DNA from 3 places in the Laceyella putida genome. Region 3 is predicted to be linked to each of the others. Evidence: riboswitches for the same ligand, from Rfam matches in the RefSeq annotation. Region 3 holds a riboswitch; each other region holds the start of a gene.
What was found. Region 3 has a riboswitch for S-adenosylmethionine ahead of ACFQNG_RS16185 (homocysteine synthase). Riboswitches for the same ligand answer to the same signal wherever they lie in the genome.
Positions count from the first base shown of each region.

Region 1: another riboswitch for S-adenosylmethionine. It lies ahead of ACFQNG_RS05800 (aminotransferase class I/II-fold pyridoxal phosphate-dependent enzyme); the one in region 3 lies ahead of ACFQNG_RS16185 (homocysteine synthase).
Region 2: another riboswitch for S-adenosylmethionine. It lies ahead of ACFQNG_RS02445 (methionine ABC transporter ATP-binding protein); the one in region 3 lies ahead of ACFQNG_RS16185 (homocysteine synthase).

Region 1 is NZ_JBHTBW010000015.1:78,329-85,882, forward strand. Features, by position in the region: gene ACFQNG_RS05785 (DNA internalization-related competence protein ComEC/Rec2) at 1-1,115, opposite strand, end outside; gene dcd (dCTP deaminase) at 1,241-1,798, opposite strand; gene ACFQNG_RS05795 (aminotransferase class I/II-fold pyridoxal phosphate-dependent enzyme) at 2,184-3,344, opposite strand; gene ACFQNG_RS05800 (aminotransferase class I/II-fold pyridoxal phosphate-dependent enzyme) at 3,503-4,639, opposite strand; SAM riboswitch class I at 4,726-4,837, opposite strand; gene ACFQNG_RS05805 (ornithine--oxo-acid transaminase) at 5,026-6,219, shown strand; gene ACFQNG_RS05810 (helix-hairpin-helix domain-containing protein) at 6,326-6,961, opposite strand; gene leuS (leucine--tRNA ligase) at 7,172-7,554, opposite strand, start outside.
Region 2 is NZ_JBHTBW010000006.1:148,337-155,890, forward strand. Features, by position in the region: partial or broken gene ACFQNG_RS02430 (MFS transporter) at 16-1,126, shown strand; gene ACFQNG_RS02435 (MetQ/NlpA family ABC transporter substrate-binding protein) at 1,274-2,065, opposite strand; gene ACFQNG_RS02440 (methionine ABC transporter permease) at 2,215-2,871, opposite strand; gene ACFQNG_RS02445 (methionine ABC transporter ATP-binding protein) at 2,865-3,824, opposite strand; SAM riboswitch class I at 3,915-4,024, opposite strand; gene ACFQNG_RS02450 (sugar transferase) at 4,592-5,233, opposite strand; gene ACFQNG_RS02455 (SDR family oxidoreductase) at 5,456-6,394, opposite strand; gene ACFQNG_RS02460 (LCP family glycopolymer transferase) at 6,987-7,554, shown strand, end outside.
Region 3 is NZ_JBHTBW010000057.1:30,537-38,090, reverse strand. Features, by position in the region: partial or broken gene metA (homoserine O-acetyltransferase MetA) at 1-580, opposite strand, end outside; partial or broken gene ACFQNG_RS16185 (homocysteine synthase) at 629-1,942, opposite strand; SAM riboswitch class I at 2,006-2,115, opposite strand; gene ACFQNG_RS16180 (DoxX family protein) at 2,585-2,965, opposite strand; gene ACFQNG_RS16175 (hypothetical protein) at 3,145-3,441, opposite strand; gene ACFQNG_RS16170 (hypothetical protein) at 3,449-3,679, opposite strand; gene ACFQNG_RS16165 (hypothetical protein) at 3,683-3,988, opposite strand; gene ACFQNG_RS16160 (hypothetical protein) at 4,260-4,691, opposite strand; gene ACFQNG_RS16155 (YczE/YyaS/YitT family protein) at 4,808-5,422, shown strand; gene ACFQNG_RS16150 (YqjF family protein) at 5,494-6,243, shown strand; gene ACFQNG_RS16145 (ThuA domain-containing protein) at 6,284-6,994, opposite strand; gene ACFQNG_RS16140 (DUF3800 domain-containing protein) at 7,212-7,554, shown strand, end outside.

The sequences.
Region 1 (7,554 bases), on a different contig from region 3:
CTGTGCGTCCCCACGATCAGGGCCGCCGTGATGGCATAGGTGAGTTGAAAGCCCGCTTCCCCCAGTTGATATGGGTTCCATACGCATTGCCCCAGAAAGGACAGGGCCAAAAAAGACAAAAGATCACGATGATGACGCCAAAGCGTGGCCAAGAGAACCATTCCCGCCATCAAGGCGGACCGAATCACAGGCGCCCCCATCCCCGTCAGGATCACGTACACCGGTAGACAAACCAAAACCACAATGGCCGCTTTTTCCCGAGTCATGCCAAGCCGTTTCAAACCGATATATCCCCCCGCCAGCAACACACTGACATGCAAACCTGAAATCGATAACAGATGAATGATTCCCAAAGTGGCATAATCTTGCTCAACCCGCTCTGGAACAGCCTTCCTCTCTCCCAACAAAATTCCCCGCATCACACCGGCGATCGCAGGGGGATACAAGCGTTCAATCACCTCCCCCGAACGTTGCCGCATCCCATACACCCAATTCATGGGATGGTAATGGGCAACGGCAAGCGGACGCATGACGGACAATGACTTCCCTTCCCCCAACCAATGAATGCCACGATGCGCCAGATACGTCCGGTAATCAAAGGCGGCTGGGTTGCGCGGTAGCGGAGGGGGAGAAAAAGTGAGCGGCATCTTCACAGTCTGATATGGTTCCACTTGCCCTGCTTGTTGCCATTCGCGCAAAGTGGACAAGATCACCGTGACTTGCACCGGTTCACGTTTCGGCAAGCGGTGCCATTTCCCACCCAGCCGGATCCGATCCACAACCAGCACAAACTGAAGCCGATCCCCATCCCGTTCGGGCAGTGAACGGATTGTGCCCACGACTGGAACCATCTGTGTCCCATGCCCTCTGATGAGCGGGGTGATCGCCGATGACTGATGCGCCTCCATCCAAGCGATGCGCCAACCCGCCGCGCATAATCCCACCATTAGCAATGTTACCACGATCCCTTTTCGCCATTGATAATAAATCCATCCACCCCCGGCCAGCGCGATCACGAAGCCGACGAAATAAACAAGAGGAGGAAGCCCGCACCACCCAACCAGGATGCTGCCGAGCATCCAACCCACACTCAATACCACGAGGGGACGTTTCACCGGTCTCACCACCTTTCCGCTTCCTGTCTCTTCTCTACAACCCAAAGGGAATTCCTTCTTTTTCCAACAAATTTCAACAAAAAACACCCATCCTGAAGACGGGTGTCCCCTTTCTTGGGCTGAACTTACACTTTCGGCAGCGTGATGCCCACCTGCCCTTGGTATTTCCCCTGTTTATGCCCGTAAGAGACTTCGCAGGCCTCATCACTTTCCAAGAATAAGATTTGGCATAGCCCTTCATTGGAATAAATCTTCGCCGGAAGTGGGGTGGTATTGGAAATCTCCAATGTCACATATCCTTCCCAACCGGGTTCCAGCGGGGTTACATTGGTGATAATGCCGCAACGCGCGTATGTGGATTTGCCCACGCAAATGGCCAAGACATTTTCCGGAATGCGGAAATACTCCACGGAGCGGGCCAGGGCAAACGAATTCGGCGGAATGATGCACACATCCCCTTGAAAATCCATAAACGAATCGGAACTGATCGCTTTAGGATCGATAACCGAGTTTAAGGCATTATGAAAGATTTTATATTCATCCGCCACCCGGAGGTCATATCCATAACTGGACAAGCCAAAGCTGACGGCTTCCCCTTTTCCCACATTGCGATCAATAAATGGCTCGATCATCTTATATTCCATAGCCATTTTGCGAATCCATTTATCCGATTTGATGGTCATCTTCAGTAACTCCTTCTCTGAACTAGATATTCCTTTATCATTGTACATAAATCAACTAAAAAGAAAAATGCCCCCAACTGAAAGGAGGCAATCGACAGGCTAACTAAGTGGCCCCGGAGTCGATTTTTGAGTCTTCGTTCCTTGGTCGCTTATCGGTAAGTAACTCCGTCGCCGAACTTTGGCGCTGCAACAACCACTTTCGTTGTCGCTATCGCTCCGTTGCCCGCTTTCTTCCTTCGTTCGGCACTCCGCTTGATTAACAGCTCCCAGTCACTTCGCTTTCAAAAATCTTACTCCTTTTGGGTTTATCATGATCTTGCATGTCCTCAACTGAAAGGAGGCATCCGTCTGCTCATTTTGTCTATGTAGGCCATCGATCCGCATTTTATTTGCCCACGGCAATCGTTAAGCGAGATTCGAGCGCCTGCGCCAAATCTTCAATCAAATCGTCGGCGCTTTCCAAACCGACCGACAGGCGCAACAACCCGTCAGTGATTCCATGCTTTTGCCGAACTTCTGGCGGCATGGAAGCGTGGGACATCAGCGCGGGATAAGATAAGATGCTTTCAACTGCGCCCAGGCTGACCGCCACGATCGGCAACTTGACATGATCCAACAGCTGGCGCACCCGTTCTTTGCTGCCCAGGTCAAAAGATAGGACCGCTCCGTGCCCGCTGGCTTGCGCATCTTGCAAATAGTGGCCTTCATGGGACGGCAACCCGGTGTAGTACACCCGCTCCACACCCGGATGCTGTTGCAGCCACAAGGCGACTTTTTCCGCGCTTCGCGTAGACAACTCCATCCGCGCTTTCAGCGTTTTGATCCCTCTCAGCACCAACCAGGCATCATGCACACCCAGAATCGCCCCGAATGAGTTTTGCAACAATGACAATTCTTCTGCCAAGTCTTCATCTTTGACCACAACCAATCCCGCGATCACATCGCTGTGCCCCGCAATGAATTTCGTCGCGCTATGGATGACGATATCCACACCCAAACTGAACGGGCGTTGGAAATACGGGGTAAGGAAGGTGTTGTCCACAATCGTGCGGAAACCATGCGCTTGGGCGATGTTGACAATCCCTCTGATGTCCGTCACCTTGAGCAACGGATTGGATGGCGTCTCGATATAGATCGCTTTGGTATGGGGCTGGATGGCCTGAACCACTTGTTCCAGATCCGTTGTGTCCACAAAGCTCGTTTCAATGCCCATCCGCTCAAACACCTTGGTCAGCACGCGGTAGGTGCCGCCGTACACGTCTTGGGAGACAATCAGGTGGTCACCGCGCGAGAAGAGAAGAAAAACCGTTGAGATGGCCGCCATGCCAGAGGCGAAAGCAAAGCCTTTACACCCTCCTTCCAGCTGGGCGATGGTCTCTTCGAGCGCTTTGCGGGTGGGATTGCCCGAACGGGCGTAATCAAATTCTCCCGGTTGATCGATCGAAAATTGATGAAAGGTCGACGCTTGGTACATAGGGATGCTGGCCGCTCCCGTATATGGATCAATCTCATTTCCATTGTGCAACAGTTTGGTTTCAAATCTCATCTCATCCTCATCCTTTCATATAAGTCCTTCTTAGCGAGCGTAATTTGCGAGGTTAGAAGGACTATACTCCGCTTGGCAGAGTTTCCTCTCCTCTTCTTAACGAGCGTATTTGCGGGGTTGACGGAGTTTCCTCTCCTCTTTTAGGCGACTCCGCCCAATCACCCCACTTGTGCCAATGCTTGCGCCAAATCGGCAATCAAGTCTTCTCCATGTTCAATTCCCACGGACAAACGCAACAATCGGTCACATACGCCCACTTTCTCCCTGATCTCGACCGGAATATCGGCATGGGTTTGCGTCGCCGGATAAGTGATCAAACTCTCCACTCCACCAAGACTTTCGGCAAAAGTGATAATCTTCAAAGAGTTGAGAACTGGTTGCACCCACTCTTTTCGTTTCAAGCGGAATGACAACATACCACCATAACCATCCGCTTGCGCATCAAGCAAGGTTTTGCTCCGCACATCCAATGCCGGATAAAACACAGTTTCAATGGCGGGATGGTTATGCAAAAACGCCGCAATCGCCTGCGCGTTGGCTTGATGTTGCCTCATGCGAAGCGCCAGGGTTTTCATCCCCCTCATCAACAACCAACAGTCCAAGGGTCCCAAGACCGCGCCAATCGCCTTTTGCAAAAAGGCAACCTGCTCCGTAAGCGCTTCGCCTTTGGTTACGATCAAGCCCGCCAAAACGTCGTTATGCCCGCCCAAATACTTGGTCGCGCTATGAAACACGATATCGGCGCCCAAGGTAAGGGGTCGTTGCAAAAAAGGCGTCATAAACGTGTTGTCAACAATGGTTAATAACCCGTGGGCCTTGGCCAGCTTGCATACCGCCTCAATATCCGTCACGCACATCAGCGGATTGGTTGGCGATTCTATGAAAATCGCTTTGGTATTCGGCTGAATGGCCCGCCGAATGTCCTCTAACTCACGCAAATCCACATAAGTGAAGGAACACCCGTACCGTGTCATCACTTTTTCAAACAAGCGATACGTCCCGCCATAAAGATCGAAGGAAACGATCAAATGGTCGCCTTGACCAAACAGTCCCATCAAGGTGTGAATCGCCGCCATCCCCGAACTGCAGGCAAACCCACCATCGCCTTCTTCCAATTGGGCCACGCTTTCCTCCAAGACTTCCCTTGTCGGGTTGGAAGCACGTGCATAATCATACCCCGTGCTTACGCCATCAACATGTTCATAGGCCGTCGAAAAATAAATAGGAAAGTTCACCGCTCCTGTTTTTCGTTCCCTTTTGTTTCCCATTTGCGCCAACTTTGTTTCTATTCTCATCGGTGCTTCCTCCCCTGTATGGCAATCTTAAATAAAAAACCTCTTCTCGATAAGAGAAGAGGTTCTTCTGGCTGAGCGACCATCTTCTCTTATCTCTCAGAACTTCCGTTCTGCAGGAATTGGCACCTTCCGGTGAAACATGCTCACCGAGGTTGCCGGGCTTCATCGGGCCAGTCCCTCCACCGCTCTTGATAAGAGAATAAATATTCATATTTTCACGATTCCATTGTTTTTCAGCAATCTTAAGTTGATTATACCTACTCATTTTCTATTCGTCAAGCGTGTTATTTATACGGGTAAGTGAAATAGTATACATTTCATTGATTTCGCTCTCTTTATTCCCTAAAATGAGGTTGATTGGCAAATTAAAAGGGGGTTCACCATCCATGTCTAAAAACAAAGCATTGATCGAGCTTACGGATAAATTTGGAGCGAAGAACTATCATCCACTGCCGATCGTGATTTCCAAAGCGGAGGGAGTATGGGTGGAAGATGCGGATGGCAATCGTTACATGGATATGTTAAGCGCTTACTCCGCACTCAACCACGGTCACCGTCATCCGCGCCTCATTCAAGCCCTGAAGGATCAAGCGGATAAAGTCACGCTCACTTCCCGCGCCTTCCACAATGATCAATTGGGAGCGTTCTATGAAAAAGTGGCAGAACTGACCGGCAAAGAAATGGTCCTCCCGATGAACACTGGCGCGGAAGCGGTTGAAACAGCCATTAAAGCGGCGCGCCGCTGGGCATACAATGTGAAAAAGATCGCTGACAACCAAGCGGAAATCATCGTATGTGAAGACAACTTCCACGGACGCACCATCACCGCCGTCTCCCTGTCTTCCAACGATGAATACAAGCGTGGTTTCGGTCCTCTCACCCCAGGGTTTAAAGTGATTCCTTATGGCGATCTGGAAGCGCTTAAAGCAGCGATCACCCCAAACACGGCCGCCTTCATGTTGGAGCCGATCCAAGGGGAAGCAGGCGTGATTGTCCCTCCAGAAGGTTTCTTGAGCGAAGCGCGTGAAATCTGTCGGGAGAACAATGTCCTCTTTATCGCCGATGAGATCCAAACCGGCTTCGGACGGACGGGACAACTCTTCGCCTGTGATTGGGAAGGCGTGAAGCCTGACATGTATATCATGGGTAAAGCTCTGGGTGGCGGAGTCATGCCTATTTCCGCTGTCGCCGCCGACAAAGAAATCATGGGTGTTTTTGAACCGGGTTCGCACGGCTCCACCTTTGGCGGTAACCCGCTCGCTTGCGCCGTGGCCATTGCCGCATTGGATGTGTTGTTAGAAGAAGAGCTCCCGACCCGTTCCCGCGAATTGGGCGAGTACTTTATCAACGAGCTGCGCAAAATAGAGAACCCCATCATCAAAGAAGTGCGCGGAAAAGGCCTCTTCATCGGCATGGAATTGCATGAAGCGGCGCGTCCATACTGTGAAGCCCTGATGCAAGAAGGACTTCTCTGCAAAGAAACGCATGACAACACGATCCGCTTTGCGCCACCACTCACCATCACGCAAGCAGAATTGGATCTCGCATTGGAAAAAGTGCGCAAAATCATTGCAAAATAAGCCTGTCCCACTTTATTCATGCGGATCTTGAAAGAAATGGGAGCGCTTGATGAAAAACAGTTCATCGACCTGCACTTGGCGACTCAGGATAACCTGGGTCGCTTTTTCAATTCAGCACGATTTGCTCACGAAACTTCTCCACCGTCTTCTCGCCAATGCCAGGAACTTGCGCGATCTCCTCCACCGACCGGAACGGACCATGTTCCTCACGATAGCGAACAATGGCCTCCGCTTTGCTTGGCCCGATCCCATTTAACTGGTCCAATTCTTCCGCGGTCGCCGTATTCACATTGATTTTCCCGCCGGACGTCTCTGATGCGGCTACACCCCCTCCGGGAAATGATGCCGGTTCCTCCCCTTGTTTCGGGATATACAACACCATCCCATCTCGAAGCGGCTCCGCCAAATTCACCTTGCTCAAGTCCGCCTCCTCTCTCGCTCCACCCGCGCGCTTAAGCGCCTCATAAACCCTCGCCTCTCCGGCAAAATGATAAATTCCCGGCTTATGCACCGCTCCCTTCACATCAATGATCACTTCTTGCTTGTCGATTTCTGGCTGTTTGTCCACTTCCGTTGCCGGCGTCTTCTCCGATGGCGCATTCGCTTGAGCCTGATATTCCATCCATCCCGCTTCTTCCGGCCGATCCTCCTGTCCAAACAGCCAGACCGTCCCACCCACCAGCAACACTCCGCCCAGAGCCAAAGCCAACCATTTCTCCCTGGGCGTCCAACCCCAATGCACCATGAAACCTCACACTCCGACATGATTTTCCAATTAATACCACTATACCTTTTCTCCCCCCATTCAAACAAGAGGAAATTCAATTTCTTCGACAAACCTGTTGCATGATTGCGGTTAACGCCTATTGTTCACTCGTCGGTAGTCCAGGGTCAGAAAACAAAAAGGCTCCACCCCTGTACCTGGGGTAGAGCCTTCCTCCGGCAAACCCGATCAGTTCGCCACGATATTCACCAGTTTACCCGGCACCACAATCACCTTGCGCACCGTTTTTCCTTCAATCAGCGCCTGAATGCGCTCTGTTGCCAACGCTTGTTTCTCCACTTCCTCACGGGTGGCTTGGGTGGCGACAACCAATTTATCTCTGACTTTCCCATTGATCTGCACCGCTATTTCCACTTCATCCAACACCAACGCTTGCTCATCATGGACAGGCCAGCTGACGCGATGCACGCTGCCTTCTTTCCCCATCCATTGCCACAGTTCTTCCGTCACGTGTGGCACAAACGGCGCCAGCAAGACAACCAGGGTTTCCAGCGCTTCCTTCAACACGGCGCGATCCGCATGCTCTGGATAACTGTACAACCCATTGACCA
Region 2 (7,554 bases), on a different contig from region 3:
GAAGGGGGTTTTCGGATGACCGCGAAGAAAAGCAATTTAAACCTTGTGCTTATCGGCCTTTCGCTGGGAATATTTATCGCTTCGATCGACAACACGGTTGTCGGCAACCATTGTCGCCGATCTCGGGGGACTCGAACAATTTGTATGGGTTACTTCCGCATACATGGTCACTGAGATGGCAGGCATGCCGATTTTTGGAAAGTTATCTGACATGTACGGACGGAAACGGTTTTTCATATTTGGACTCGCTTTGTTTTTGCTCGGTTCGATTTTGTGCGGAACGGCGCAAAATATTGTGCAATTGAGCATTTACCGCGCCATCCAGGGAATGGGTGGCGGAGCGTTGGTACCCATCGCCTTCACCATCCTTTTCGATATTTTCCCACCGGAAAAAAGAGGGAAAATGTCGGGGATATTTGGAGCGATCTTCGGCCTCTCCAGTTTGTTTGGTCCGTTGCTTGGCGCCTATATCACCGATAATCTTGATTGGCGTTGGATTTTCTACATTAATTTGCCACTGGGGACCATCGCACTGGCATTCATCATTTTCAGCTATAAAGAGTCACTTGAGCACACCAGACAAAAGATCGACTGGGCAGGGGTATTTACCCTGGTGCCAGCTGTAGTTTGCCTTATGTTCGCCCTTGAGCTGGGCGGAAATAAATACGATTGGGATTCGGGTGTCATCCTGGGCTTATTTGCCGGGTTCGTCCTGTTCACTATCCTGTTCTTCATTGCGGAAGCAAAAGCACAAGAGCCCATCATCTCATTCCAGATGTTTAAAGTCCGTCTGTTCTCCACCAGTACGGCTGTGGGGATTTTCTCTGGGGCCGCCTTTATCGCCGCTACCATGTATATCCCTCTGTTCGTGCAAGGGGTAACGGGTGGAACAGCCACTAACTCTGGCTTGATTCTATTGCCCATGATGCTCGGAACAGTTGTGGGCGCGCAAGCTGGCGGTTTTTTATCAACGAAAACCAATTATCGCAGTATTGTTTCCGGTGCGCTGCTCATTTTCGTCGTGGGAGTATTCCTGCTGGGTACCCTGACGACAGAGACTCCTAAATATATGTTAACCATCTACATGATTCTGGTCGGGATTGGACTTGGTCCAACCTTCTCGGTCGACAAAGCGAAACCCGACGGCGTAAAGAAACCACACCCTGCTGGATAAGCCGCATCATGAACAAGAAATGGGTCCCCTCTTGGGACTCGTTTTTTATTAACAAAGAGCCACACACCGACTCATATCGCGATGTGTGGCTCTTCTGCATTAGAATGCGGGCACGACGGCTCCGTTATATTTTTTGTTGATGAAGTCTTTCACTTTTGGGGAAGTGAGTGCTTTGGCCAACTTTTGAATGCGCGGATCGTTTTCTTTCCCTTTTTTCACGGCCAACACGTTCACGTATGGAGACTCTTTGTCCTCAATGAACAGCGCATCCTTGAGCGGATTCAACTTCGCTTGCAAGGCATAGTTGGTATTGATCACAGCGATGTCCACTTGATCCAGCATGCGGGGCAAAGTTGCTGATTCCAACAGCTTAAATTGCAGGTTTTTGGGATTTTCTTTGATGTTTTTCAGCGTTTTATCCCCTACACGATTGTCCAGCTTGATCAGCTTGTTTTGATCCAACAGAAGCAAGACCCGGGTGATTTCGCTGGTTGCGTTCGGCAGGGCGACAGTGGCCCCGTTTTTCAGTTCGCTTACGCTTTTGATTTTGCGGGAGTAAGCGCCCATCGGTTCGATGTGCACACCCACCACTTTCACCAAATGATAGCCTTTTTCTTTATTGGTTGCTTCCATCCATGGAACATGTTGGAAGAAGTTGGCGTCAATTTGGCCTTCTTCCACGCTTTTGTTTGGCAATACATAATCTTGGAACGCTTGGATTTTCAATTCAACCCCTTGCTTTTCCAGTTCAGGCTGCACAAACTTGAGAATCTCTTCATGAGGTACTGGTGATGCCCCAACCGTCAATACTGCCGACTCTTCTTTTTGGCCGCAACCCACGCCAACCGCGGCGACCAACGCGACCAAACCAGCCGCGATCCATTTTTTTATTTTCACCTAGATTTCCTCCTTTATTTTGCATCCATTTCAAAATAATTTGATTGGATTAGGTGATTTTACAGCGAACCGCTCAGGAGACCCGCTGCAAGCGTTCCCTTCCCAAGCGGTTGAACCGCTGATAAATCCCTTTCCAATGCCCTTTATCGTTTGTCTAACCGACGGACCAACCAATCGCCAAGCATTTGGATGATCTGCACCATGACGATCAGCACCAAACCACACACATACAACATCCCATCGTTAAACGATTGGAAACCGTAGCGGAAGGCCGCGTCACCCAATCCGCCGCCGCCCACGATCCCGGCCATCGCCGAAAAACTGATCAGGGACACGCAGGTTACCGTCAAACCGGAGACAATGGCCGGCAACGCTTCCGGCAACAATACTTTCCATACAATGTTGAAGCGGGAAGCTCCCATCGCCTGGGCCGCTTCAATCACCCCACGGTCAATCTCGCGCAAGGCGGTCTCCACCATCCTGGCGTAAAAAGGTGCCGCGCCGGCAATCAAAGGAACGGTTGCCGCGGTAGGCCCAAGCGTGGTGCCCACCAAGAATTCCGCGACCGGGAATAAGAAGAGTACGAGGACAATAAACGGTACCGCGCGGAATATGTTCACAATCGTTCCCAAAATTCGTTGCACCCAAACACTTTCCCAAAAATAACCCCGGTCCGTGATGGTGAGCAACACGCCGAGCGGGATGCCCAAGAGTGCCGTAAATAGTGTGGATATGCCCACCATGTATAGCGTTTCACCGGTTGCTTGCCACACTTGATTCCAATCGATGCTGGTCAACATGGGGCCTCACCTCCACTGAGCTGGTTTCGCACAGCTTGAACCTGTTCCGCCGTGCCGACCACTTTGACGCGCACACGGTCATCCTGAGCCCCTGTAATCGCTCCACTGATGATGCTAAAGTGAATCCCTTGCTCTCTGGCCAGTTTCCCCAACTTGACCACTTCACTCGGATTTAGCTCAATGATCTCGCCTGACGCATCATCCGTCTCCGCAAACAGCTCTTGAACAAACTTTTTTGTCAGCGAATGCTTCGGTTGGCTAAAGATGGCCTCAACCGTTCCCGATTCCACCACTTGGCCATTTTCCATTACCGCCATCTTATTGCAAATCTGGCGCACCACACTCATCTCGTGTGTAATCAACACCAGGGTAATCCCCATCTCGCGATGGATTTCCTTCAGCAACTGCAAGATGGAAGCGGTCGTCTCCGGATCGAGTGCCGATGTGGCTTCATCGCACAACAGGATATCGGGTTGATTGGCTAAAGCCCGGGCGATCCCGACCCGTTGCTTTTGCCCCCCGCTCAACTGGGACGGATATGCCTCGGCCCGTTCGGCCAATCCCACTCTTTGCAACAGCTCGTCCACACGCTGGCGAATCTCTTCTTTTGGCACCCCGGCAATCTCCAGCGGAAACGCCACATTTTCCCGTACCGTCCGCGACCAGAGCAAATGAAAATGTTGAAAAATCATGCCGATCTTCAACCTCGCCTTGCGCAATTCCCTTTCCGCCAGATTGGAAATTTCCTTCCCATCCACCACGACCTTGCCGGTTGTCGGTGATTCCAGCCCATTGATCAAACGCAGCAGTGTCGATTTACCAGCTCCGCTATATCCAACAATGCCGAAGATGTCGCCCCGGTCAACCGTCAGTGTCACACCATCCAGTGCCGTCACGGCCGGGCCCTTGTCACGCGCCGGATATGTTTTGCTTACCTTTTCAATCTGAATCATCGGGATTCACCACCTTTTTTAGAGAAATAAAAAATCCCTTCGGCTCTGAAGATGGCTAAGAAGGGATACGTCTTTATCGGACACACCTTTCTCTCATCTGCCAGAACGAATCTCTGCAGGACTTGGCACCTTTCTGTTGTCAGATCAGATGGTTGCCGAGGGTTCATCGGGCCTGTTCCCTACCCCTCTCTCGATAAGAGAATGTTGCTTTATTCAGTTAATAACATTTCAAAACAACTATCGAGATATAAATTAACATATAAAAACCAACTATGTCAATAAATATTTACAATTGGTATATTTTAAAAGTGCCGATGGCATGGCTTGGCGGGTTTGCGACCATCGGTACCCTGCTTTGGAGAGCAGTAACGGTCACCTTTGTTACAAACCACCCCCTTCGCTTCACATATTTATCACATTTTTACCACGAGATTACATTTAGATAACAAAACGATCACTTCCCACTAAAACCCCTGGCGCTGGCGTATAATAAGGATACATCCTCAATTTGAACCGATGGAGGTGCCCAACATGGAATACACGGTTGTCGGAAAATCGTTTTGGATCGGAGTGTTAAACGCTTCATGTTTAAGTGTCCCGTTGTGGCTTCTCTTTTACTTCGCCCTTAAGCTGATTTTCTAATGAAACCACGTCGTTGGTGCACCTAATCGCAATGGAATCTGAGCTGACTTTGGGAGCGATAAGCTCATTTGTATAAAAAACGGGTGACTTTTGCCGTCGAAAAGCAAAGGCCACCCGTTTCTGCATTAGCGAGCTCCATTTCCGGAAATCACGATCCAAACCGTTTTAAACAGAATCTGCAAATCCATCTTAAACGATTGATTTCTGATATATTCCATGTCCAGTTCCAACTTCTCAGCAGGGGTTGCTTCATAACCGCCGTTCACTTGCGCCCAACCGGTCAACCCGGGTTTCACCATCAGGCGCTTTTTGAATCCGGGAATCTCCTTGTCAAATTGCTCGGTGAACATCGGACGTTCCGGACGCGGGCCAATCAGGCTCATGTCTCCGCGCAGGATATTGATCAACTGCGGCAGTTCATCAATCCGGGTTTTGCGGATAAACTGACCTACGCGAGTCACGCGCGGATCATTTTTGGCTGCCCACTGCGGTCCATTTTTTTCTGCATCGGTGCGCATCGAACGCAACTTGATGATGTTAAACGTTTTGCCGTTTAAGCCAACCCGCTCCTGTTTATAGAAGATTGGACCCGGCGATTCCAATTTGATCGCAATTGCCGTCAAGATCAGCACTGGTAGGGTAAAGAGCAACAACCCGATGGAGAAAAGAATTTCAAATGCACGCTTAAACACCAAATAGAAAGAGGTTGTTTGAGCTTTTCCAGAGAATGCGCGCGAATTGCTCTCGTAGGCCATTTTTGAACTCATCCGCAATCCACTCCTGCTGTATATGGTATCGAAATCACAATTATTTTTCAGCTATCAACTAACTTTACAAAAATGACAGTAACATTACAGCAATGTTTCAAACCGATTACTGTAACCAAGTATACTGTAATCTTTCTGCATTGACAATAGCCGAATTGTGAAAAATGAGATCCCCGCGGCCTCATTTTTATGCATGGGGTATTGCGGCTTCTTCCTTATTGTTTACTGTTCTTTGTCCATTTTACGATATTCATCTTGGTAATATTCGTAGGTTTTGCGTAATCCTTCCGCCAAACTTACCTTTGGTTCCCAAGCGAGCACACGGCACACTTTTTCGTTGTTGAAGTAACTGTGCTTAATATCGCCCGCCCGGTCTGGACCATAATTCACCTCATGTTTCACTCCGGATATGTCATCAAAGAGGCGAATCACTTCATTGAGCGAAGTGCTTACGCCCGTTCCCACATTCAGCACTTCGCCGTCCCCCTTCTCGATCGCGTTGATGTTGGCCCGCGCGATATCCTCCACGTAGATGTAGTCGCGCGTTTGTTCCCCATCGCCAAAGATGGTGAGCGGCTCGCGCTTCAGCACCTTATCGATAAAGATGGAGATCACGCCCCCCTCGCCGCGTGGATCCTGGCGCAACCCATATACGTTGGCATAACGCAAAATCGTGTATTTCAACCCATACAGATGATGATAAACCGACAGATAGTGCTCCACAGTATACTTGGAGATGCCGTAACCGGACAATGGGCCAATCGGATGCTTTTCATCGACGGGCAGATAAGCCGGCGTTCCGTACACCGCGGCCGATGAAGCGTAAACCACCTTCTTCACCCCCGCTTTGCGGCACCCCTCCAGCAGATTGATGGAACCCAAAATGTTGATCTTGGCATCGAGGGCCGGATTTTCCACAGATGTATTCACATGGATTTGGGCCGCTTGGTGAATGACGACTTCCGGCCGCTCTTGTTCCAATACGGCATGCAAATCCGCGCTTGTGATATCCACGTTATAAAAAACGGCTTCTGCGTTTACTTGATTCTCTTTTCCGGAAGAAAGATTATCCACAATCACAACTTGATCGCCACGCGCAATCAACTGATCAACGATATGAGAGCCGATAAATCCAGCTCCCCCTGTCACTAACACTTTCATCGGATGGACCCCTCTCTTGAGTAGACTAAGTTTGCTGACAAAGTGGCCCTGGAGTCGATTTTTTGAGTCTGCGTTCCATGGTCGCCTCAGTAGGAAATAGCTCCCAGTAACGAAGCTTTCACCCACAGGGTACCGGCAAAAATCTTCCTCCTCTAGGGCTATCCTGAATAGACTCTATGTAGGTCTGGTTCTTCTGGAAGCCATTTCAAATCGATTTTTAAGCAACTGAGAAGAGATTGAAGCTCCAAAACCTTTTTCCCTTTCGCAAAACCCGTGACGAGGCGTCTCCCGGGAAAAGGTTTCCCGCCATCCACTCCTTTTGAAATAACCTCTAGATTATCTTACCAACAGAAGATGGAAGAAGCAAAGGTAGCAACTGGATGGCCGTTCCGAACTCGGAAGTCCGGAAAATCCGCATCATGGAGTGTCCATCCCGCTTCTTGCCACATTTTCCCCAACTTCGGCCAATGATCACTCATCATTTTCTTCTGGGACGACAAGCCTTGGACAAAATTGAGGAATATTTGAACAAAGGTACGGAACATTATATAATGGTGAACATACCAATTGTTGGAAAAGAGGAGAAATGAACGTGAAACGATGGTTGCTGCGCTTGCTCTCCACCTTTATCCTTGCCATGATGCTGGCCATCGGTTATTACGGCTATCACATCTGGTCGGCGGCGAAACGGCTGTATGAACCGCCCAAATTATCAAAATCGGCTTTGCGTTCGGAGCCGGTCGATATTGCGAAAGACCCGGTCGCCCTGTTGTTTTTGGGTGTGGATGAGCGCCAGGGAGATCGGGGCCGCTCCGATTCCATCATCGTGGCGACGACGAACCCAGGGCGGAAAAGCGTGGTGCTGACCAACATTCCCCGCGATACGTTGGTCAAGATCCCCGGGAGGCTGGGGCGGGATAAAATCAACCACAGTTACGCCTACGGTGGGATTGAATTGACGCGGAAAACGGTGGAACATTTTCTCCAAATTCCCATTGACGGATATGTGAAAGTGAATATGCAGGGCCTGAAGGAGATCGTTAATGAATTGGGCGGCATCGAGGTGGACGTGCCTTTTACATTCCATTACAACGGGTACCTATTTAAAAAAGGGAAAATGCATGTGAATGGGGATCAGGCTCTTGCCTTCGCCCGGATGC
Region 3 (7,554 bases):
GGATTGCGGAACAAAGAAATAGTCGTCAAAGCCACGAAGCAGTTTGGTATTTATCTTGGTAATCGTATGTGGGAACACACCAAACAGTTTTTTTTTCCTTTAAAGGATACTTTGGAATACCGTAATGATGGTAAAGAGCGGCCTGAGCGCCCCAACAAATATGAAAAGTTGAAGTAACATTTTTTATTTTCCAATCCATTATTCGCTTCAATTCTTCCCAGTAGTCCACCTTTTCGTATTCCAGGTGTTCTACAGGAGCTCCTGTAATAATCATTCCATCATATTTTTGATGCCTGATCTCATCAAATGTTTTATAAAATGTTGATAGATGTTTTGCTGGTGTGTTTTTGGAGGTATGGGTTGTTGGATAGATGAAACTAATTTCAATTTGTAGGGGTGAATTCCCGAGCAAACGAAGGAGTTGTGTCTCCGTTTCAATTTTGGTTGGCATCAAATTTAGAATAACCATTCTAAGCGGGCGAATATCTTGATGAAAGGCACGCCTTTCATCTATGACAAAAATATTTTCATTATTGAGAATTTCATTTACTGGTAGCTTATCTGGTATTTTGATAGGCACTGTCATTCACCCCTTTCTTTATTTTATTGTTGAAGCCCATATCCATAGCTACACGCTTTGACTTTTCACCAGTGCCTGCTCCAGATCTTGAATGATGTCTTCAACCGCTTCAATACCAATGGATAAACGAATCAGTTCAGGAGTAACCCCTGAAGCTCTTTGCTCCTCTTCGGTTAGCTGTTGATGAGTCGTGCTCGCTGGATGAATCACCAATGACTTCGCATCGCCCACATTGGCTAAATGAGAAAACAGTGTCAGGTTTTCTATGAATTTCTTCCCAGATTCCAATCCGCCTTTAATTCCAAAGGTAAAGATGGCTCCTTGTCCTTTTGGCAAATATTTTTGCGCTTTTTCAAAGGAAGAATGACTTTCTAAACCAGGGTGGTTGACCCATTCAACCAATTCGTGCTAATTCAAATATTCTGCAACTTTTAGCGCGTTTTCGCTGTGGCGTTGCATTCTCAGATGAAGCGTTTCTAATCCTTGAAGAAACAAGAATGAATTAAAAAGAGATATGGCAGCACCCAGGTCGCGAAGCAGTTGGACACGAGCTTTAATGATATAGGCAAGAGATCCTACTGCTTCCGTATAACTAACCCCATGATAACTTGGATCAGGTTCGGTCAAATCTGGAAATTTCCCGTTCGTCCAATCAAATTTGCCAGAATCGACGATAATTCCGCCAATGGTGGTTCCATGTCCTCCAATAAACTTCGTTGCAGAATGGACAATAATGTCAGCACCAAATTCAAATGGGCGGCAAAGATAAGGAGTAGCAAAGGTGTTGTCTACAATTAACGGAATCCCAGCTTCATGGGCCACTTTTGCGACCGCTTCAATATCTAAAACATCTAAATGGGGATTCCCGATTATTTCGGCAAAAACTGCCTTTGTTTTATCCGTGATGGCGTTGCGGAAATTTTCCGGATTTGTTTGGTCAACGAATTTTACCGAAATGCCCAATTTTGCCAAAGTGTGGCGGAACAAGTTATACGTTCCCCCATACAAATGACTTGATGAGACGATTTCATCTCCCGCTTTTGCAATGTTCAAAATCGAATAGGTGATCGCTGATTGACCCGAACTAGTAGCGAGTGCGCCTACACCGCCTTCTAATTCAGCTACCCTTTTTTCAAATACATCTTGCGTCGGGTTCATAATTCGTGTATAAATGTTTCCGAATTCCTTTAATGCAAATAAATTCGCAGCATGCTCGGCATCATTAAAAACATAAGACGTCGTTTGATAAATAGGAACGGCGCGCGAATTAGAAGTTGGATCAGGAACCTGTCCACCGTGTACCGAAATGGTTTCAAGACGTAATTTTTTTGATCGCTCATTTTTTTCCTCCCATTGTAAAATTCAACGATATAAAAAAGCCTCCTCCCCTTATCCAGAGAAGAGACTTTGATATACATTGCCCTCCTCTTATCTTCTAGAGACAAAAAATCCCTACAGGAATTAGCACCTTTCGGTATAAATACCAGGGTTGCCGGGCATCATCGGGCCAGTCCCTCCGCCACTCTGGATAAGAGAAAATCCATAGTATTTCGATCTACTTTATTGTAATTGATTTAGAATTGTTCGTCAACTATTTTCCTTTATGGTGCATCATCGCATCCATTTGCGGGTAGTGGTAGCATCGACCGATTTTGCCGCCCTTTCTTGGGCAGATGATGCCAAAATCGACGTTCGCTACATCCACCCCATATAAGAAAAAAGGGGAAAGAGAAGAAATATTCTCCCCAATCCCTTGCCACGGACCATAGGGCCATAGATGCTTTGGACACATACGCGGAATTGCGGTTAGGATCACTCGAAGCTGGATATGCCCAAGTGTAGAGAGTGGAAATATTACCCCCGTTCCCAATGGCATGAGCTTCAGCAACAGACTTTGAAAAACAACAAAAATTCGCAGCTCAAAAAAAGCCCCAAGGATCACAAGACCCTTAAGGCTCCATCGCGGTGTCGATTCAACAGGCATCAGGAGAGGGAAACGATGACTCAGTTCTTGCCGATGGGCATCCTGAGCGCCCCGGGCCCCGTGAAGAGCAGGGATAAGGCCGTGAGCAGGATCAACAGGTCAAACTCATACCCTCCGGCGAACCCTTTCGATCCTTTCACAAACAAAATGGCTCCCGCCATCACCACTGCGGCCAAAACCGAGGCGATGGAAGTGAACAGACCCAGGATAAAGGCAATGCCGATCAGCACTTCCACACCGGCCACGACATACGCGGTGAGGGAGGCGGCGGGAATTCCGACGCTGCCGAAAAAGCCGATGGTCTGTTCCATGCCCATCAACTTCTGCGCACCATGAACGATAAAGATCAGACCCAGTCCAATCCGCAGGAACAATGGACCGTAAGCTGCTTCCAATTTCATTCTTCTTTGTCTCTCCTTTCGATCTCGCATCCATGTCAAATCTTAGCGCACAGCCATAAACACCGGATAAACAGAGATTAAATCTTTCTTAACCGCCTGTGACCAAATTGTGAACAAACATTAACCGGAGAAACCCATCCGCGGGACCGTCGGTTGGGCCACTTGCCCGATCGCCGTTGTCAACTCCATTTCCCGCGCAACCGCAACCAAATGACCACCCCGGCACTGGCGCACAGTGACAGCATCACACCGCCATGATAAATCCACAGCACCGATTCCGGGCGGACGGACCCCGCCGCTTGCAATCCCAAACCGATGGCCACCACAATGAAATGGAAGCACAATCCCACCAACACACTGAGGCTCACTTCCTTCTTGCCCACCCGCTCTTCTTCCACCCATCTGCCCAAAAATTCCACATAATACACGGAACCCAAGCCCCCTAGGATAGTGAGCACCGCCGAGACCAACAACACCTTGCCTTCACTCCTCTTTCGACCCTTCGGACTGATCAAGCACTTGCATCCGCTTGAAGAGATGCAGCCGATCCTCCCCATAGCGGGGCCTGGCCACCTCTTCCAATGTCATCCCATATGTATGGAGAAACCAAGTCATCCGCTGCAGTTTATGAATCACGCGCTTTTCTCCACTGGCGCAATGACGGACCACCAAGCGCGCTTTTTCCCGATCATACCAGAAACAGATTTCCGCCATGCCTTACCCTCCCCCGCCCGATGATCCGAAAATGTCAAACGACCGTCCGCAGAAAAGATGCTTCCCCTCTTCCCACTCCACCTGCATCATATCCAACAACGGAATGGAAACCACTTGCCCCGATTCGGTATGCAGTCGGAGGATCCGCACGCGCTTCCTCGGCTGATGGTCAACCATCAGCGACAGTTCCACCTGATCCCCTTCCCTTTCCATCTCCGCTTCCACAACCGACACATGCGGCTTCTGTTGCAACTCCCCCACAAACGGCAACACGTGTGCAACCTTGCCTTGCAGATGCAGCATAAACACTGAAAATCCTCCTCTTTTTTTGAAATTGCGATACTTATGTTGCAACAATAAAAGAAATAACGAATATGATATGTTTCACACTTGAATTATAATTCAGAAAGAGGGATTTTTCAATTATTTTCCATCTTAACTTAGCTGTTGAAATTCCGGGTTTTCCATCGCGCGCCAAAAAGGAAACGTCTCGTTTCGTTGCACCCCTCGCATTTAAAGATCAGCCGTTAAATGAATCAGGATAATGACACTATTATAAACATCACGTGGCCGTGGTGTTTTATTGCACAAAAAAACAGCCCTGAAGGCTGTTCAGGGCCAAAATACGGATTTTCTTATGCGTCGGGGCCAGCATCCCTTGAAACGCATCCCGGCAAGCCCACAGCAGGACGGCCTCGCCCGCCGCCATCAAGATGGCCAACGGCAACAACGAAGCGTCGACAAACAGATGGAACAGCAAAATGTTCACCACAATGGGAGCCAGCATGTTCAAGGCCAGCGGCACCCACCGGTTGCACATCAACAGCAGGCCGGCTGCCACCTCAACCGATTTCTCGGTGAACAACAGATAAGGATACCGAAAAAACGCCATCACTTCGGGACTTGTCGGCAAAAACGGCGAAAAGCCAAAAAACACAGCCCATCCATTCAATCCCGCCAAGAAAAAAATCAATCCATAGACAAACTGTGTGATTCTCATCGGCTTCCCCATCCAATCCCTCCCATGCGAATCCGTATCATGTTTATGACCTTCCCGCAACTTTCGCTTCTGCCCGACGACTTGTACACATATATTGATACAAATCTCTCAGTAAGGTTGGTTAAATGATGGATAAACCATTGACCAGAAGTTGCTCTTATATCTGCGGGTTGATCATAAAATCTTTGGGCATTTCCATGATCCTGCGGTCTGAGTTGGGGGCGGACGCATGGAATGGCTTTTTTGTGGCGATGTCGGAGTGGTTCGGCTTTACCGTCGGTTCTTGGGTGATCACGTGCGGCGTGCTGATCACCTTGTTGAATGCGCACCTGTTGAAGCGGGGGCCCAACTTCCTCTCGTTGTTGACCATTTTCATCCTGGGATTTTGCATTGACTTCTGGTTAAGCGTGTTGGACTTCCACCCCACTCAACTCCTCTGGAAAGTGCTGACGTTCTGGGGAGGTTTTCTGCTTGCCACCACCGGCATCTCCATCTATGTGCAAAGCAAGTATGCCCTTACACCGGCGGACCACTTGATGTATATCCTGACCCAACGCTATGCGATCAGCCTCACCGCATCCAAAACGGTGATCGATGGGAGTGTTCTGCTCTTGGCCCTCTTGATGCAAGGTCCGCTGGGGTTGGGAACGGTGATTTATACCTTTCTGTGCGGTCCGATCATCCAATTCTTCATTCCCAAGGTGGAACGCCTCCTCTTCACCCACATTCGGACGCGATCTTAAGCGCGCATGGGCGCGGCCGTACCTCGTCATACTAAGGAGTACAAACCGGAAAAAGAAGGAGACCGCCTGTGATGAACCATCCACTTCAACCACCTCCACCCAACCCACCCCGACCTTGGCTGATGTCCCAGACGCTGACAGACGTTTGGTTTGCCCATTGGCCCGTCACCGCCTCTTGTTTGCGCCCGGAGATCCCCTCCAGCTTGGAGATCGATACCTATGGCGATAGCGCCTGGATCAGCGTCGTGGCCTTCCGGGTTTGTGGCGAACGGTTTCGCTTTCTTCCGCCAATGCCTGGCATCTCTTCCTATCTGCAATTGAATCTGCGCACTTATGTCACTTATGACGGAGAACCGGGTGTCTACTTCTTCAGTTGTGATGTCAGTCGCTGGCTGAACGCGATGGGGGCGCGGTTGCTTTTCCACCTGCCCTACCTTCCGGCCCGGTTGCAACTAACCCCACAGGGGGACAACACTTTGCTCACCTGCAACCGTTCCGCTTCCTTCGCTCCCGCGGCCCGGTTTCAGGCGAGCATGCGAACGGTTTCGCCATCATTTCACGCCGCACCCGGCACGCTTGCCCATTGGTTGACCAGCCGCTATTCGCAATATCTGGCGCACCGTGGCGCGCTCTACCGCGGAGATATCCGCCACAAACCTTGGCCCTTGCAACAAGCGGAAGGCTTTATTGATGAAAACACCCTTCCCGCCGCCATTCAGCTTCCCGCCTTGGCCGGGAGTCCGCTCTGCCACTTTGCCACAGCGGTGACCGCCCATATCTGGCCGTTTATTCGCCTGAAAACCGGCCCCACACAGACATGACGCCCCTCTCCATCAACCGGGGCGGGCGTCATGGCTCCATTCACTTTTCCAAGGGTTGCGCATTGCCGAAATTCCGTTTCGCCACATGCGTCGGCTTGGCCCAGCGCACGCCATTGGCGATGATACGCAACACTTGCTCGTTATAGTAGGTTGGGTGGGTCTCATGACCGGGCCGGAAGTAGAAGATTTTCCCCGCGCCACGGGTGAAGGTGCAGGCACTGCGGAACACTTCCCCGCCAGTGAACCAGCTGACCATGATCAATTCATCCGGCTCTGGAATGTCAAAGTACTCCCCATACATCTCTTCGCGCTCCAACTCTATGTACTCGCCAATGCCTTCCACAATCGGATGGCCGGGATTGACAACCCATAACCGTTCTTTGTCTCCCGCTTCGCGCCATTTCAAATCACAGGAAGTGCCCATCAAGCTCTTAAAGATTTTGGAGAAGTGGCCCGAATGCAACACGATCAAGCCCATTCCTTCCAGGACACGTTGTTTGACCCGCTCAACGATGGCGTCCTCCACCTCATGATGCGCGATGTGGCCCCACCAGATCAAGACATCGGTACGGGCCAGGACTTCTTCCGTCAAACCATGCTCCGGCTCATCCAGCGTGGCCGTGGTGACCTCCATCTCCCGCTTCGCCAAATAATCGGCAATCGGCGCATGCAAGCCTTCTGGATAGATTTCTCTCACTTTTTGGTGTTGTTTCTCATGTCTGAATTCATTCCAAATCGTTACTCTGATCATGGAATCGTTCCTTTCCGCATGGGTTCGCTTGAAGCCTGTTCAAAAGAAGGCCGGACAAAAAAAGAGGCGGCAATCCCCGCCCATTTGAAAACACTTTCAAAAAAATTATAGCAAAGAAAGCGCCGATAAATGGATGCGCAGGAATAGATAGATTATTCAAATAACGACAGGAAGAATATATAATCAATATAGAAACTCAGAAACGGAGCCGATCATCTTGAGCCTAATCACGATTTGGGGAGATGAAAGTAGTCAGAACGCGCACAAATACATGGTGTTGGGCACGATTTGGGAACACGAAGCCGCCAATGAGGAGATTGCGCGGGACGTCGAGCAATTGCGGCAACAACTGGGATTTCATCGCGAATTTCACTGGAATGAGATGAAAAAGTACCATCGTGAAGCGTACTTTCGCTTGATCGATCTGTTCATCAAACACATGAAACAAGGAAATATGCAGTTTCGCGCGCTGATCGTCGACATGTCCAACAAACGGAACGTGAAAGCGGATGACAACAAGGAAACCCATTTTTACAAGATGTTTTTCTGGTTGATTTACA